DNA from 4 places in the Streptomyces sp. NPDC088116 genome. Region 2 is predicted to be linked to each of the others. Evidence: riboswitches for the same ligand, from Rfam matches in the RefSeq annotation. Region 2 holds a riboswitch; each other region holds the start of a gene.

Region 1 (3,200 bases), on a different contig from region 2:
GCCACGGGGGTGGTCCTCTTCCTCAATGTCCGTACGGGGCCGACGGCGAGAGCCGCCCACCCGGAGAGGACCGTAAGGGGCAAGGTCACAAGCAAGTGTCGACATGGCGGTATTGGCGCGAGATGGATGATCTGTTGCGCTTTGTGATCAACTCGATCGCGACGGAGCGGCGATCTCCGGTCGGACCCGACCGATACGGCAGAAAGCCTCACCTCACCGGAGAGTGGTGATATGGCCATGGCTAGGCTCCGAGCCATGGACGTACTCATCAATGTCTTCGTCGCCCTGCACATCATCGGCATCGCCTCGCTGCTCGGCGGCTTTCTGACACAGATGAAGGCGATGAGCGCGGGCGCGGCACGGTTCGACGCACCGATGCTGCACGGAGCGCTGACGATGCTGATCACCGGCATGGTGCTGGTGGGCCTCAACCAGGCCGACGGTCAGACCCTGGACAACATCAAGATCGGCATCAAGCTGGCGATCCTGATCGTGATCCTGGGTGTGGTGTACGTGAAGCGGGACGACGAGGCCGCCTCGAAGCCGCTGTTCGGCGTGGTGGGCGGTCTGACGGTGGTCAACATCTTCATCGCCACGCTCTGGACCTGAGCGGGTCGGGCCCGCGGTGGCCCGCGGAGCGCTCGACGGCGCTTCGCGGGCCACGGACGTGAGTTCAGCGGCCCGCCGCTGGTCAGGCGGGGCGGACGCTGCCGTAGATCGGCATGTAGTAGATCGACTCCTCGCGGACGTTCGCGCCCGGCTTGGGGGCATGGATCATCATGCCGTCGCCGATGTAGATGCCGACATGGCTGATGTCGTCGTAGAAGAAGACCAGATCGCCCGGACGGAGGTCCTCCGTCGCGACGCGCGTGCCGGTCTTCACCTGGTCCCAGGTGGTACGCGGAAGTTCCACGCCCGCCTCCTTCCAGGCGGCCTGGGTCAGGCCCGAGCAGTCGTACGAGCTGGGGCCGGTCGCGCCCCAGACGTATGGTTTGCCGATCTGGGCGCGGGCGAAGGCGAGGACCTTCGCGGCCTTGGTGGTCTGCGCGCTGTCGGCGGCCCCCGAGCCGGTCCCGGTGCCCGTACCCGTACCCGTACTTGAGCCCGAGCCGGTGCCGGTGCCGGTGCCGGTCCCGTTGTCCGGTCCGGTCGACGGGGATTCGGCCTTCTCCTCGCCCTGCCGCTTCTCCTGTTCCTGCTCCTGCTCCTGTTCCTGCTTCTCGCGCAGGCGCTCGGCCTCGGCCCTGGCCCGAGCGTCTTCCTTGGCCTTCGCCTCCGCCTTGCGGCGGGCCTCGTCTTCCTTCTTGCGCTCCAGCGCGGCCAGTCGCGCCTTTTCCTCCGCCGTCAGCTTCGACAGCAGCGCCCGCGCCGCGCTGAGCTTCTTCTGGACGCTCTCCTTGCTGGTGCGCAGGGATGCCTGCGAGTCGGAGAGCGACTCCAGACTCTTCGTCGCCTCGGCCCGCTGCTTCGTCGCGGCGGCCTGCTGCGACTGGTACTCGGCGACGGCCCCTTGCTGACGGTCGGTCAGCCGGTCCGTGACCTGCTTCTGTTCGAGGAACTCCTCCGGGCTGTCCGCGAACAGCAGGGCGGCGGTCGGGGTGACCGCGCCTTCCCGGTACTGCGTGGCCGCGTAACCGCCGAGCTTGCGGCGAGCCTCGTTCAGCTTGTCCGCGCGCTCGGCGGCGTCGTCCAGCGCGCGGTCGACCGTGCGCTTCTGCTCCTGGGTGGCTTCTTTGGCCTTGTTGTACTGCTGGGTCTCGCTCCCGGCCTGGCGGTACAGATCGTCGACCTTCTTCTGTACCTCTTCTACGGACGGTGTCGGCTCGGTGGGCGCGGCGTGCGCGTTCTGTGTCGAGAGCAGCGTGACCGAAGCGAGAGCGGCCGTCGTGACTCCGACGGCCGGGGAGTTGGCGCGTACTCCGCTACGGTTGCGCGGCTTGCGATGCGACGCCAAGGTCGGCATCTCCTTCCGTGGACGGCCTACCGGGTTAGCTGTCGGGTTCGGGCGGAACGGAAGGCTGCCCTACGGGCCTGGAACGTACGGCCCGATTCACCCCGGTCGTGCAGAGTGGGTCCCCGGTTCCGAACTTCCTCACAGGAAGGTCGAATTCGGCACGGGCCGCCCGCTTGGCGCGGATCGCCGGGGAGGGTACGGGCTGCCTGACGGAGCACGCTAGCCAAAGTGTGGCGCTTGTGTGAAGGCGGATGGCCGATATGCCCGATACGTTTTCGTGACATTTGCCCGCGCGGTGTGCGGGGGTGTTGGTGGGTAAGTCCGCCATTACGTTGCGTGATATTTCCGGCCGTTCCGCACGTCCGCCGGGCAGGTCGCCGGAGGTTGCGCGGGACTCCGAAGCGACGTGCGCGCGACGATGTGTACGGAGGGCCACCACGACATGTACGCATGACGTGTACGGGGAGGGTGCCCGGTCCATGGAGACCACGCGGCCGTGGGGGAGGCCTGGGTCGGGTGCCCCCGCCGGATACACCGGGTGCCCCCGCCGGATACGCCGGGAGACTTCCGAAGGCGGGCGCGGGCTGTCAGTCCGGGAGCCTAGACTCGTAAAGCGATGAGCAGCCTCTTTGACGACAGTTTCCTGGCGGACCTCCAGCCCTCCGGCGACGAGCATCCACCGCCGCCCGAGGACCATGCCGAGCACGCCCCGGAGCAGGTCCCCGACGACCTCTTCGAGGGTGCCTTCGACGCGCCACCGGTTCGGGACGCCTACCACCGCGACGGGGCCCCGCGCACCGTGGTGGATCCGGCCGCGCTGCTCGAAGGGCTGAACGAGGAGCAGCGCGCGGCCGTCGTGCACACCGGTTCGCCCCTGCTCATCGTGGCCGGAGCCGGCTCCGGCAAGACCCGGGTCCTGACCCACCGGATCGCACATCTGCTGGGGACCCGCCATGTCCACCCCGGCCAGATACTGGCGATCACCTTCACCAACAAGGCCGCGGGGGAGATGAAGGAGCGCGTCGCCGACCTCGTCGGCCCGCGCGCTGCCGCCATGTGGGTGCTGACCTTCCACAGCGCCTGCATCCGCATCCTGCGGCGCGAGTCGAAGAGGCTCGGGTTCACCTCGTCGTTCTCGATCTACGACGCCGCCGACTCCAAGCGTCTGATGGCCCTGGTCTGCCGTGATCTGGACCTCGACCCCAAGCGCTACCCGCCCAAGTCCTTCAGCGCCAAGATCTCGAAT
Region 2 (3,200 bases):
TCACGCTGACCCGGCAGACCGTGGAGGTCCACCGCCTGGTCCAGGGCGTGGCACGCGTCGCCGACCCCGCCGACCCCCATCGCAGCGTCCAGGCCATCGCGACCGCCCGCGAACGAGCCACCCTGCTACTGGAGCAGGTACTGCCGGAGAACCCGCTGTTCAACGTCCCCGGGTGGCCCCGGTGGCGCGAACTCCTGCCGCACCTGCTGGCCCTGACCGACCGGACTCCGGCGGAGGAGGACCTGCACACCGCCGGCCTGCTCATGGCCGCCTCCGGATACCTTCAGGGCGACGGTCACACCAGCACGGCCATAGCCTGCGCGCGGCGCGCGGTGGAGATCAACACCCGGCTCCAGGGCTCCGGCCATCCGGCCACCTTCGCCGCCCGCAGCTTCCTCGCCAGTGCCCACCGGGCCGCCGGCGACCTTGAGACAGCCACCCCTCTGCACCAGCAGAACCTGGCCGACCACGAGCGCGTACACGGCGCCGATCACCCCGACACCCTCGTCGCCCGCGCCAATCTCGCCTACCTCTACGCCCTGCGAGGCGAGCCGGCGCGAGCGCGGGACCTGCACCAGCGGAACCTGACGGACATGCGGCGCCTTCACGGACCCGACCATCCGCACACCATCAACGCCCTTGCCAACCTGGCCAGTTCCTACCGCGACATGGGCGACCTGGAGAGGGCCATCGACCTCCACCGCAGCGCCCTTGCCGACTACGAACGGGTCCACGGGCCGGACCACTCCGAGACCGTCACCGCCCGCAGCAACCTCGCCTACGCCCACAAGCTCGCCGGCGACGTCGACGCGGCCACCGCCCTCTTCGAGAGGGTGCTTGCCGACCGCGAACGCCTCTACGGCCCCGACCATCCCCTCACCGAACTCGCCCACCAGTTCCTTGAAGACACCCGCGAGGCTCACGGCCGGGAATAGAGACTCACGGCCACGCATGGGCGGACGGAAGGGCGAGCGCCGACGAGGACCGCAGCCGTCAGGGGTTGATGCCGTTGCCGCGCAGCCAGCTCATCGGGTCGATGCCCGAGCCGCCCGGCGTGTGGACTTCGAGGTGCAGGTGCGCGCCGGTCACGTTGCCGGTCGCGCCGACCCGGCCGATGACCTCGCCGCTGCTGACCTTCTGGCCGGCGCTCACGGTCATCGAGGACTGGTGGGCGTACCAGATCTCCGTACCGTCATCCAGCTCCAGCACCGTGCGGTAGCCGTACGAGCCCGACCAGCCGGCCGACTTGATGGTGCCGCTGTGCACGGCCTTGACCGGCGTACCCGTCGGGGCGGCGAAGTCCAGGCCGGTGTGCTGGCCGGAGGACCACAGGGAACCGGCCTCACCGTAGGTGGAGGTGAGTGTGTACGAGGAGGTGGGGAGGGAGTAGCTGGCGGCAAGCTTGGCGAGGCGCTCCGCCTCCGCCTTGGCCTTGGCCTCCGCCTCGGCCTTCTTCTTCGCCGCCTCGATCTTCTTCTCGGCGTCGGTCTGCCGGGCCTTGGCCTGCGAGGCGGCCTTCTCGGCCGCCGCCGTCTCCGTGGCCGCCTTCTGCACGGCGTCGGCGGCGCCCTGCTGCTGCTCCGCCTGCTGGAGGATGCGGGCGCGGAGGGCCTCGCCCGCGTTGGCGCCCTGTTCGGTGTCCGCGACCGTGAGACCGGCGGAGGTGAGCGGAGCGCTGGCCAGGACGTCCGTCTCGGAGTCGTCCGATGCCAGGGAGCCCATACCGGGCAGCGACTTGGAGTCCGGAAGGTTGTCCGCGACCACGTCGGGCAGGGATATGGAGACCGCGGGCTTGTCCTGCGCGGTGGCGATGCCGCCCGCGCCGACGGCGGCGATGACGCCGACACCGAGGACCGTGGAGCTGCGGGCCAGCCCGTTGTTGCGCTTGGCGGCCACGCGGTGTCTGCCGCGTACGGGGCGGACGGACTCCTCGGTGGGATTCCATTCTCCCCAGCCCGGTTCCGGCTCCTTGCCGTAGGAGAGAGTTTCGAAGGGGGCTGCCGGGGCAGGCTTGTTGGACGCCACGGGGGCGCGCTCCTTTCCTTCCTTCTCGCCTACCGGGTTAGCTGACGGGTTCGGAGCAGGAAGGTCTCCTACGGGCGCTTCTGCCGCACGGAGGCAGCAAAGAACGTCCGATTCACCCCAATTGGTGGTTCCCCGGTTCCCTCGCGGAATTCGGCGCTGCGCACGGTGCCATCTCTGGCGACGGCTGGGACGACCGCGCTGCGTTATCGAACGTTAATAGAGAGCAGGGCCTTATTCCAAGCTGTTCCTGATGATCGTTAACAACTTCGCAACGGACACATCAGGGCACACGTGAGCGCAATGGGGCGAGTTGACAGCGATTCAGGGTGCCCGTCGATTCTGACGGTACGTCAATTGCTATGCGGAGGGGCACCTGTTGACTACCCACAGTGGCCGACGCCGGTGAAGGCACCGTGAAGGGCTCCATGAAGGCTCCACGAGGACCCGCCGACGGGCTCCGAGGGGCCGCACAGGCCTCGCGCTCCGACAGGCCGGGAGGGCCCCGGGGGCGGCGTCACGGAACGGCCGGCGTGCCCCTGCGCCGTTCCGGCTCCCCCTCCGCGGGCCGGTTGACCGCCAGCAGCGCCATGTCGTCCTGGCTCCCGCCGCCCGTATGCACCCGTACGTCGTCGATCAGCGCCTGGAGCAGCTCGTCGGGCCCCTGGAAGATCCGCCCGTCGAGCCGTTCGCGCGGAAGGTAGAAGACCCCCCGGCCGTCGCGCGCCTCGGTGAGCCCGTCCGTGTAGAAGAGCAGCGTCGCGCCGGCGGGGTACGCGGACTGCTCGGCGCGGTCCGGCCACGCGCCCAGCTCGCTCATCCCCAGCGGCAGCGCGGGGTCGCTGGGAGCCAGCATCCGTACGGCGCCGTCGCCGTTCATCAGCAGCGGCTCGGGATGCCCCCGGTTGACCAGCCGCACCACGTTCTCCCCGTGCGGGATCTCGGCGAGCACGGCCGTCGTGAACCCCTCGAAGGTGTCGAGCCCGCCCCGCCGCGTGCCCTCCCGCGTCAGGGCGCGCTCCAGCCGCTGTGCGACCGCCTCCAGCGAGCTCTCCTGCTCGGCGGCCTCCCGGAACGACCCGATGATCACCGCCACCGCTTCGACCGCGTCGAGCCCCTTCCCCCGTACGTCCCCGACCACCAGACGCACCCCGTACGGCGTGTCCTGTACGGCGAAC
Region 3 (3,200 bases), on a different contig from region 2:
CATGACGGACAACGCGGACGACGTACTCGATTCAGGACGCTCGGCTCAAGGGCCGGCCGAGGCGGTGGGGCGCCCGGAGCAGGTGATGGATGAGGAGAAGTCGTTTCCCCGGGGGCTGGTCATCAGGCTCTTCGCCTATCTGGTGGCCGGCCATCTCTTCGCGGGCTTCCTCTATCTGCTCTTCACCGTGGGAGCGGAGGGCCGCTGATCCGGATCTTCGCGGGCCCGGACGTGCCTCACGGCTCGGTGAGGGTCAGCCTTCGTCGAGGAGGCGGGCGCGCAGCCGCTCACGGGTCTCCGGGGCGAGCCCCAGCCCCTCGGACAGATAGCGGTCGGTGCCGCCCCAGATCTTCTCGATGGTCTCGAAGGCCGCGGCGAGGTACTCGGCGCGGGCGTCGAAGAGCGGGCCGAGCAGCTCCATCACCTCCGGCGAGGTCCCCGCGGGTGACGTGTCGCTGCGGACGATCCGGTAACGGCGGTGTGGATCGTTCGACTTCAGGTAGTCCGCCTCGATCGCCTCGGGCTCGACGCCGACCGCCAGCAGGGACACCGCGACGGAGAGCCCCGCCCGGTCCTTGCCCGCCGCGCAGTGCATGAGAGCGGGGACGCTGTCCTCGGCGAGAGCGTGCAGGACACGGCTGTGCTCGGCGGTGCGGTCCGCGATGATCGAGCGGTACGAGTTGGTCATCCGGGCGGCGGCCTTGCCCTCGGCGAGGATCGAGTGCAGCTGCTCCAGGTCGCCGTGCCGGATCATCCGCCAGAACTCGGCGCCGTCGGCCGGGTCGGAGAGCGGGATGTTCACATGGCGTACGCCCGCCAGTTCCACATCCGCGCCGTCCAGCTTCAGATCGGCGGAGTTGCGGAAGTCGAAGATCGTGTGCAGGCCGAGGGTGGAGAGGAAGGCCGAGTCGGTCGCGGTGGCGTTCGCGAGATGGCCACTGCGGAAGAGTGTGCCGTACCGCACCTGCCGGCCGTCCGTGGTCGGAAGTCCGCCCACATCCCGGAAGTTGCGCACTCCGGTCAGCTCGGGCTCCGTCGACGGGACCCGCGGCACCTTCTGCGTCACGGCCTGCTCCTCCGTGTCCGCCGTCGGCGCTGCTCGCCGACGACACCGAATCCTGACCCTAGCTTCCTGACCGTATGACTTCCTGACTCTATGACATCTGTACCAGGGGTAATCGGTTCAATGGCGGGATTCGGATGTGCCGGTCGGTGATGGTCAGGGCGACTGGAGTTCACCCATATCCCGATCTGTCCGTATTGGTAAATTCCGCACAACATGCCCCACTCGTGGGGGAGATGACCCCCTACTCGTGAGCAGGATCATATCTGTGACGTTCCGTGGTGGCGCCGTGAATGCGAATTGCCGTGTCACACGGGCGGGGAAGATCGGTAATCCACGCAGTGTCACCGGCGGGCACGGGTAATGACGCAGCGCGTTCGGCCGCCGGGAAAGATCTGCTTGTTACGGCCGTCCGACTCGCTTACGTTCACTTTCAATCCGAGCGGAACGCCGAATCCTGCCGCCGCCCGGAATTCTTATCCACCCATCCACGCGTGGCAGGAGCGGGGGACCCAGGTAGTACGCCGTTCCGTAGCCACGGACGGCTTGGGGTTAAGTCGCGTGCCAGACGCGGCCGGGCATCTCCAGCCCGAACCCGACAGCTCACCTCGTAGGCGCCGGAGAGGAATTCGCCATGCCCGCGAAGGGTAAGCACCGCCGTCCCAAGGCCAACCCGATCTCACGCGGATTCATCGCCGCCGGTACGGGCGGCGCGGCCATCGCGCTCCCGCTCATCGGTGCCACCGGCGCGCACGCCGCTGAAAAGGCCGCGCCGGCCCCCGCGTCCACCCCCGAGAACACCGCCCGCAATGTCTCCGCCGTGCAGGCGCAGGGGGGCGCGAAGCAGGCCGCGACCCAGGTCTCGAAGACGTACGCCGTGGTCTCCGGCGACTACCTGTCCAAGATCGCCAACGAGCACAAGGTCAGCGGTGGCTGGCAGAAGCTGTACGACGACAACCGGTCGGTGGTCGGTGACGACCCGTCGATGATCCACCCCGGTCTGAAGCTGACCATCGGCGCGAAGTCCGCCGGCGGTGGCTCGGAGGCCCCGGCCAAGGCCGAGGCCCCGGCCAAGTCCTCCAGCGGATCCACCGCGAAGTCCTCGGGATCCGGGGCCGTCGAGCGCAAGGCTCCGGCCACCAACGCCGGCTCGCAGAGCAGCGGTTCGGACTTCGCCAAGCCCGTCGACGCGCCCGTCACCACCCAGTACCGCGCGTCCGGCGGCAGCTGGTCCAGCGGTTACCACACCGGCGTGGACTTCTCGGCGTCCTCGGGCAGCACCGTCAAGGCCGTCGGCGCGGGCACCGTCGTCTCGGCCGGCTGGGGCGGTTCGTACGGCAACGAGGTCGTCATCAGACACGACGACGGCAAGTACTCGCAGTACGGTCACCTGTCCTCCCTCGCCGTCTCCCCTGGCCAGAGTGTCGGCGAGGGCCAGCAGATAGGCCTCTCCGGCGCCACCGGCAACGTCACGGGACCGCACCTGCACTTCGAGATCCGCACCGGTCCGGACTACGGGTCGGACATCGACCCGCTGTCCTTCCTGCGCCAGCACGGCGTCAACGTCTGACCCGGTAGGTCATTCGCCTCTCCGCGCCTCCGCGTCTTCGTATTCTTCGCGCGGGCGTGCGCTGCCCGGCACCTTCGGTGCCGGGCAGCGTCTGTTGTCGCTATTCCCGCTTGGTCGAAAATTGACCGATGGTGTATCTCACCCCACGTCAACCCCTCCTTACGGTCGCGTAGGTCACATCTCCGGGTGGAGGATGTCCTGCTGTGGCAAACGACGATTCGAGAACAAGAAACAGTGGCGTATTCGGGTCGTACACGGCGCTCGGTGACAGCTTCACGGAGGGCGTGGGAGATCCAGGGCCCGACGGGGCCTTCGTCGGCTGGGCGGACCGGCTCGCGGTGCTGCTCGCCGACCAATTGCCGGACCCGGGAAAGGCCGCCGACACCGTTCACGGTGATTTCCGGTACGCGAATCTCGCCGTACGCGGCCGACTCCTCGACCAGATCGTGGCGGAGCAGATACCGAGGGCGAGGGAACTCGCCCCGGACCTGGTGACGTTCTGTGCCGGCGGGAACGACATCATCCGGCCCGGCACCGACCCCGACGATGTCGCCGAGCGCTTCGAGC
Region 4 (3,200 bases), on a different contig from region 2:
GGCGCTCGCGGTGTTTACGGCATGTTGCGAAGGCCTCACCCTTTCCCGGACCTGGCCCGGTTTCCGCAGCCGGTGGGCGACCGCCGTGCGCTCCGCGTGCAGGGCGGTCATGGCCCGCGCCCGCTCCGCGTCACCACGGGCCACCGCGTCCACGATCGCGCCGTGCTCCGCCCAGGACTCCACGGGGTGGGCGGGCTGCTCGACCACGTACATCCAGGCGATCTTGTGCCTGGTCTGGGTGAGCAGGGCGGTCAGCCCCGGGCTTCCCGACGCCTGGGCGAGCGTCTCGTGGAACCAGGCGCCGAGTGAGCGCAGATCCTCGCCCTGGCCCCTGCGGGCCCGCTCCTGCCCCAGCCTGACCAGGCCACGCAGCACCTTGAGATGGGCCTCCGTGCGGCGCTGTGCCGCGCGGGCGGCGCCCAGCGGCTCCAGCAGCAGCCGCACCTCCAGAAGATCCCCCGCCTCCTGCTCCGAAGGCTCGGCCACACACGCGCCGGCATGGCGGCGGGTGGTCACGAAGCCCTCCGACTCCAGGGTGCGCAGGGCTTCGCGCACCGGGACGCGGGAGACGCCGTAGCGCCGTGCCAGCTGTTCCTCGGTGAGCCGGCTGCCCCGCTCGAACAGACCGGAGACGATGTCGTCGCGGATCGCCGTGCATACCGAGTGCGCGGGAATGCGCATGTCCGAACCTCCGACTTAATCCGCGCGAAACTCTGCCGATTGACGCCTGTTCCGTGACTCTATTGCAATCAGCACGAATTTCCGATGGGAGGCCGGAATCCATGGATATCTTTTGGCCAGAGCGACGTAAACAGAAGGGCCCGGACCGTGCGCAGGACCGCTGACCGCACGGAAGGCCCCGGACCGCGCGGAAGCGCACGAAGGCCCCGGCACGGGCCGGGGCCTTCGGACGAGCGGGGTGATCGGAGCGGCCGGACGGTTCGGTCGGGGCCGTGACCGTCGGTCGGAGCGGTCAGCGCCCGGCCGGGCGACCGGAGGCCGGGCGCCCGAGCCGTCAGACGTTCACGCCGTGCGCGCGCAGGTAGCCGACGGGGTCCATGTCGGAGCCGTAGTCCGGGCTCGTGCGGGCCTCGAAGTGAAGGTGCGGCCCGGTGACGTTGCCGGTCGCGCCGGAGAGGCCTATCTGCTGCCCCGGGGTGACGCTCTGGCCGACGGAGACACCGATCGAGGAGAGGTGGCCGTACTGGGTGTACGTGCCGTCCTTCATCTCGAGCACGATGTTGTTGCCGTACGAGCCGCCCCAGCCCGCCTCGACCACGGTGCCCGCGCCGACGGCCACGACCGAAGTGCCGGACGCCGCGCGGAAGTCGATGCCCGAGTGGCTGCCGGAGGACCAGAGGGAGCCGCCGCTCTGGTAGCCGGTGGTGACATACGAGCCGGCGACCGGGAGCTGGAAGGCGTTGAGGCGCTTGCGTTCGGCCTCGCGGGCCGCACGGGCCTCCTCGGCACGGATCTCCTCGGCACGCGCGACGGCCTTGCGCTTCGCCTCCGCCTCCGCCGCGGCCTGTGCCTTGGCGCGGGCAGCGGCCTGGCGCTGGGCCTCGGCCTGGGTGTCGACCGTGCCCGCGAGGGACTCGTCGATGCTGATGGCCTGGGCCAGGCCGGTCTGCTGGGCCGCCTGGACGTCCGTGGTGGAGGCGAGTGCCGGGGAAGAGGCCAGGGTGCCGATGACTCCGGTCGCGGTGAGAGTCGCGGCGCCGGCGACGCTCGCGCCCTTGCGGCTCATACTGCTCCGGGCACGATGCTTCCCGGTGGCACGGGTGAACGCCATGAGATGGCTGGTCCTTTCCTTCCTTCTCGCCTACCGGGTTAGCTGACGGGTTCGGAGCAGGAAGGTCTCCTACGGGCCCCTCCGCGCCGGTGCGCGAAGGCGTCCGATTCACCCCAGGGACTGTGTGGGTCCCCGGCTCCCCAGGCTCGCGCCTGACGGGGACTCGGCGATGACTGTCCGATGCCGCGGTGCGGCGCAACTGGCGAACAGCCGGACCGACGCTAAGCGCGTCATCTTTCGTTCGCCAAACAGTCAGAAGGTTTTGTTGGCATCGCCACAGGGCAGACGGGCAACCTCTCCAACAAAACGGACATACCACGGGAACCCCGGCGACGAGTGGCGCCGGGGTTCCCTCCTGAGGCCGGATCAGCCGGTGACGACCGTCACTTCGCCGATTCCGAGCGCCTTGACCGGCTCCTCGATCTGCGAGGCGTCGCCCACGAGCACGGTCACCAACCGGTCCACCGGGAAGGCGTTGACGGCCGCGGCGGTCGCCTCCACGGTGCCGGTCTCGGCCAGGCGCGCGTACAGCTGCGCCTGGAAGTCGTCCGGGAGGTGCTGCTCGACCTGGTCGGCCAGCGTGGCCGCGACGGACGCCGCCGTCTCGTACTTGAGCGGTGCCACCCCCACCAGGTTCTGCACGGCGACGTCCCGCTCGGCGTCCGTGAGGCCTTCGGCGGCGAGGGTGCGCAGCACCGTCCAGAGGTCGTCCAGCGCCGGGCCGGTGGACGCGGTGTCCACGGAGCCGCTGATGGCGAGCATCGCGGCGCCCGTCACCCCGCCCGGCGTCGTGGGAGCGGAGGAGCGCAGCACCTGGCCGAAGGCCCGTACACCGTAGGTGTAGCCCTTCTCCTCACGCAGCACCCGGTCGAGCCGGGAGGTGAGGGTGCCGCCCAGGCAGTAGGTGCCGAGCACCTGCGCGGGCCAGACCCGGTCGTGCCGGTCCGGGCCGATGCGGCCGATCAGCAGCTGGGTCTGGACGGCGCCGGGCCGGTCCACGATCACCACCCGGCCCGTGTCGTCTGCGGTCACGGGCGGGACGGGACGCGGAGCGGCGGTGTTGCCGGTCCAGGTGCCGAGGGTTTCGGCGAGCACCGCGTCCAGGTCGACGCCGGTGAGATCGCCGACGACGACCGCGGTGGCCGTGGCGGGGCGTACGTGCGCCTCGTAGAAGGCGCGCACACCCGCGGCGTCGATGCTCCCGACCGTCTCCTCGGTGCCCTGGCGCGGTCGTGACATGCGCGCGGAGGCCGGGAACAGCTCCTTGGAGAGCTGCTTGGCGGCGCGGCGGCCGGGGTTGGCGGTCTCGTGCGGGATCTCGTCGAGCCGGTTCCGTACCAGCCGCTCGACCTCGCCGTCCGCGAACGCCGGGGCGCGCAGGGCTTCGGCGAGCAGCCCGAGCGCCTTG

The links. Region 2 has a riboswitch for cyclic di-AMP ahead of ACIOJD_RS33375 (M23 family metallopeptidase). Riboswitches for the same ligand answer to the same signal wherever they lie in the genome.
Region 1: another riboswitch for cyclic di-AMP. It lies ahead of ACIOJD_RS05050 (NlpC/P60 family protein); the one in region 2 lies ahead of ACIOJD_RS33375 (M23 family metallopeptidase).
Region 3: another riboswitch for cyclic di-AMP. It lies ahead of ACIOJD_RS17145 (peptidoglycan DD-metalloendopeptidase family protein); the one in region 2 lies ahead of ACIOJD_RS33375 (M23 family metallopeptidase).
Region 4: another riboswitch for cyclic di-AMP. It lies ahead of ACIOJD_RS20180 (M23 family metallopeptidase); the one in region 2 lies ahead of ACIOJD_RS33375 (M23 family metallopeptidase).

Annotation. Positions count from the first base shown of each region.
Region 1 is NZ_JBIUTF010000001.1:1,152,102-1,155,301, reverse strand. Features, by position in the region: gene ACIOJD_RS05060 (NlpC/P60 family protein) at 1-5, opposite strand, end outside; gene ACIOJD_RS05055 (hypothetical protein) at 256-609, shown strand; gene ACIOJD_RS05050 (NlpC/P60 family protein) at 692-1,954, opposite strand; cyclic di-AMP (ydaO/yuaA leader) riboswitch at 1,962-2,125, opposite strand; gene pcrA (DNA helicase PcrA) at 2,571-3,200, shown strand, end outside.
Region 2 is NZ_JBIUTF010000012.1:20,898-24,097, forward strand. Features, by position in the region: gene ACIOJD_RS33370 (tetratricopeptide repeat protein) at 1-935, shown strand, start outside; gene ACIOJD_RS33375 (M23 family metallopeptidase) at 994-2,025, opposite strand; cyclic di-AMP (ydaO/yuaA leader) riboswitch at 2,037-2,191, opposite strand; gene ACIOJD_RS33380 (PP2C family protein-serine/threonine phosphatase) at 2,540-3,200, opposite strand, start outside.
Region 3 is NZ_JBIUTF010000004.1:29,539-32,738, reverse strand. Features, by position in the region: gene ACIOJD_RS17155 (DUF6126 family protein) at 86-208, shown strand; gene ACIOJD_RS17150 (tyrosine-protein phosphatase) at 254-1,066, opposite strand; cyclic di-AMP (ydaO/yuaA leader) riboswitch at 1,535-1,693, shown strand; gene ACIOJD_RS17145 (peptidoglycan DD-metalloendopeptidase family protein) at 1,698-2,633, shown strand; gene ACIOJD_RS17140 (SGNH/GDSL hydrolase family protein) at 2,837-3,200, shown strand, end outside.
Region 4 is NZ_JBIUTF010000004.1:742,256-745,455, forward strand. Features, by position in the region: gene ACIOJD_RS20175 (GntR family transcriptional regulator) at 1-681, opposite strand, end outside; gene ACIOJD_RS20180 (M23 family metallopeptidase) at 1,016-1,792, opposite strand; cyclic di-AMP (ydaO/yuaA leader) riboswitch at 1,806-1,971, opposite strand; gene ACIOJD_RS20185 (M16 family metallopeptidase) at 2,159-3,200, opposite strand, start outside.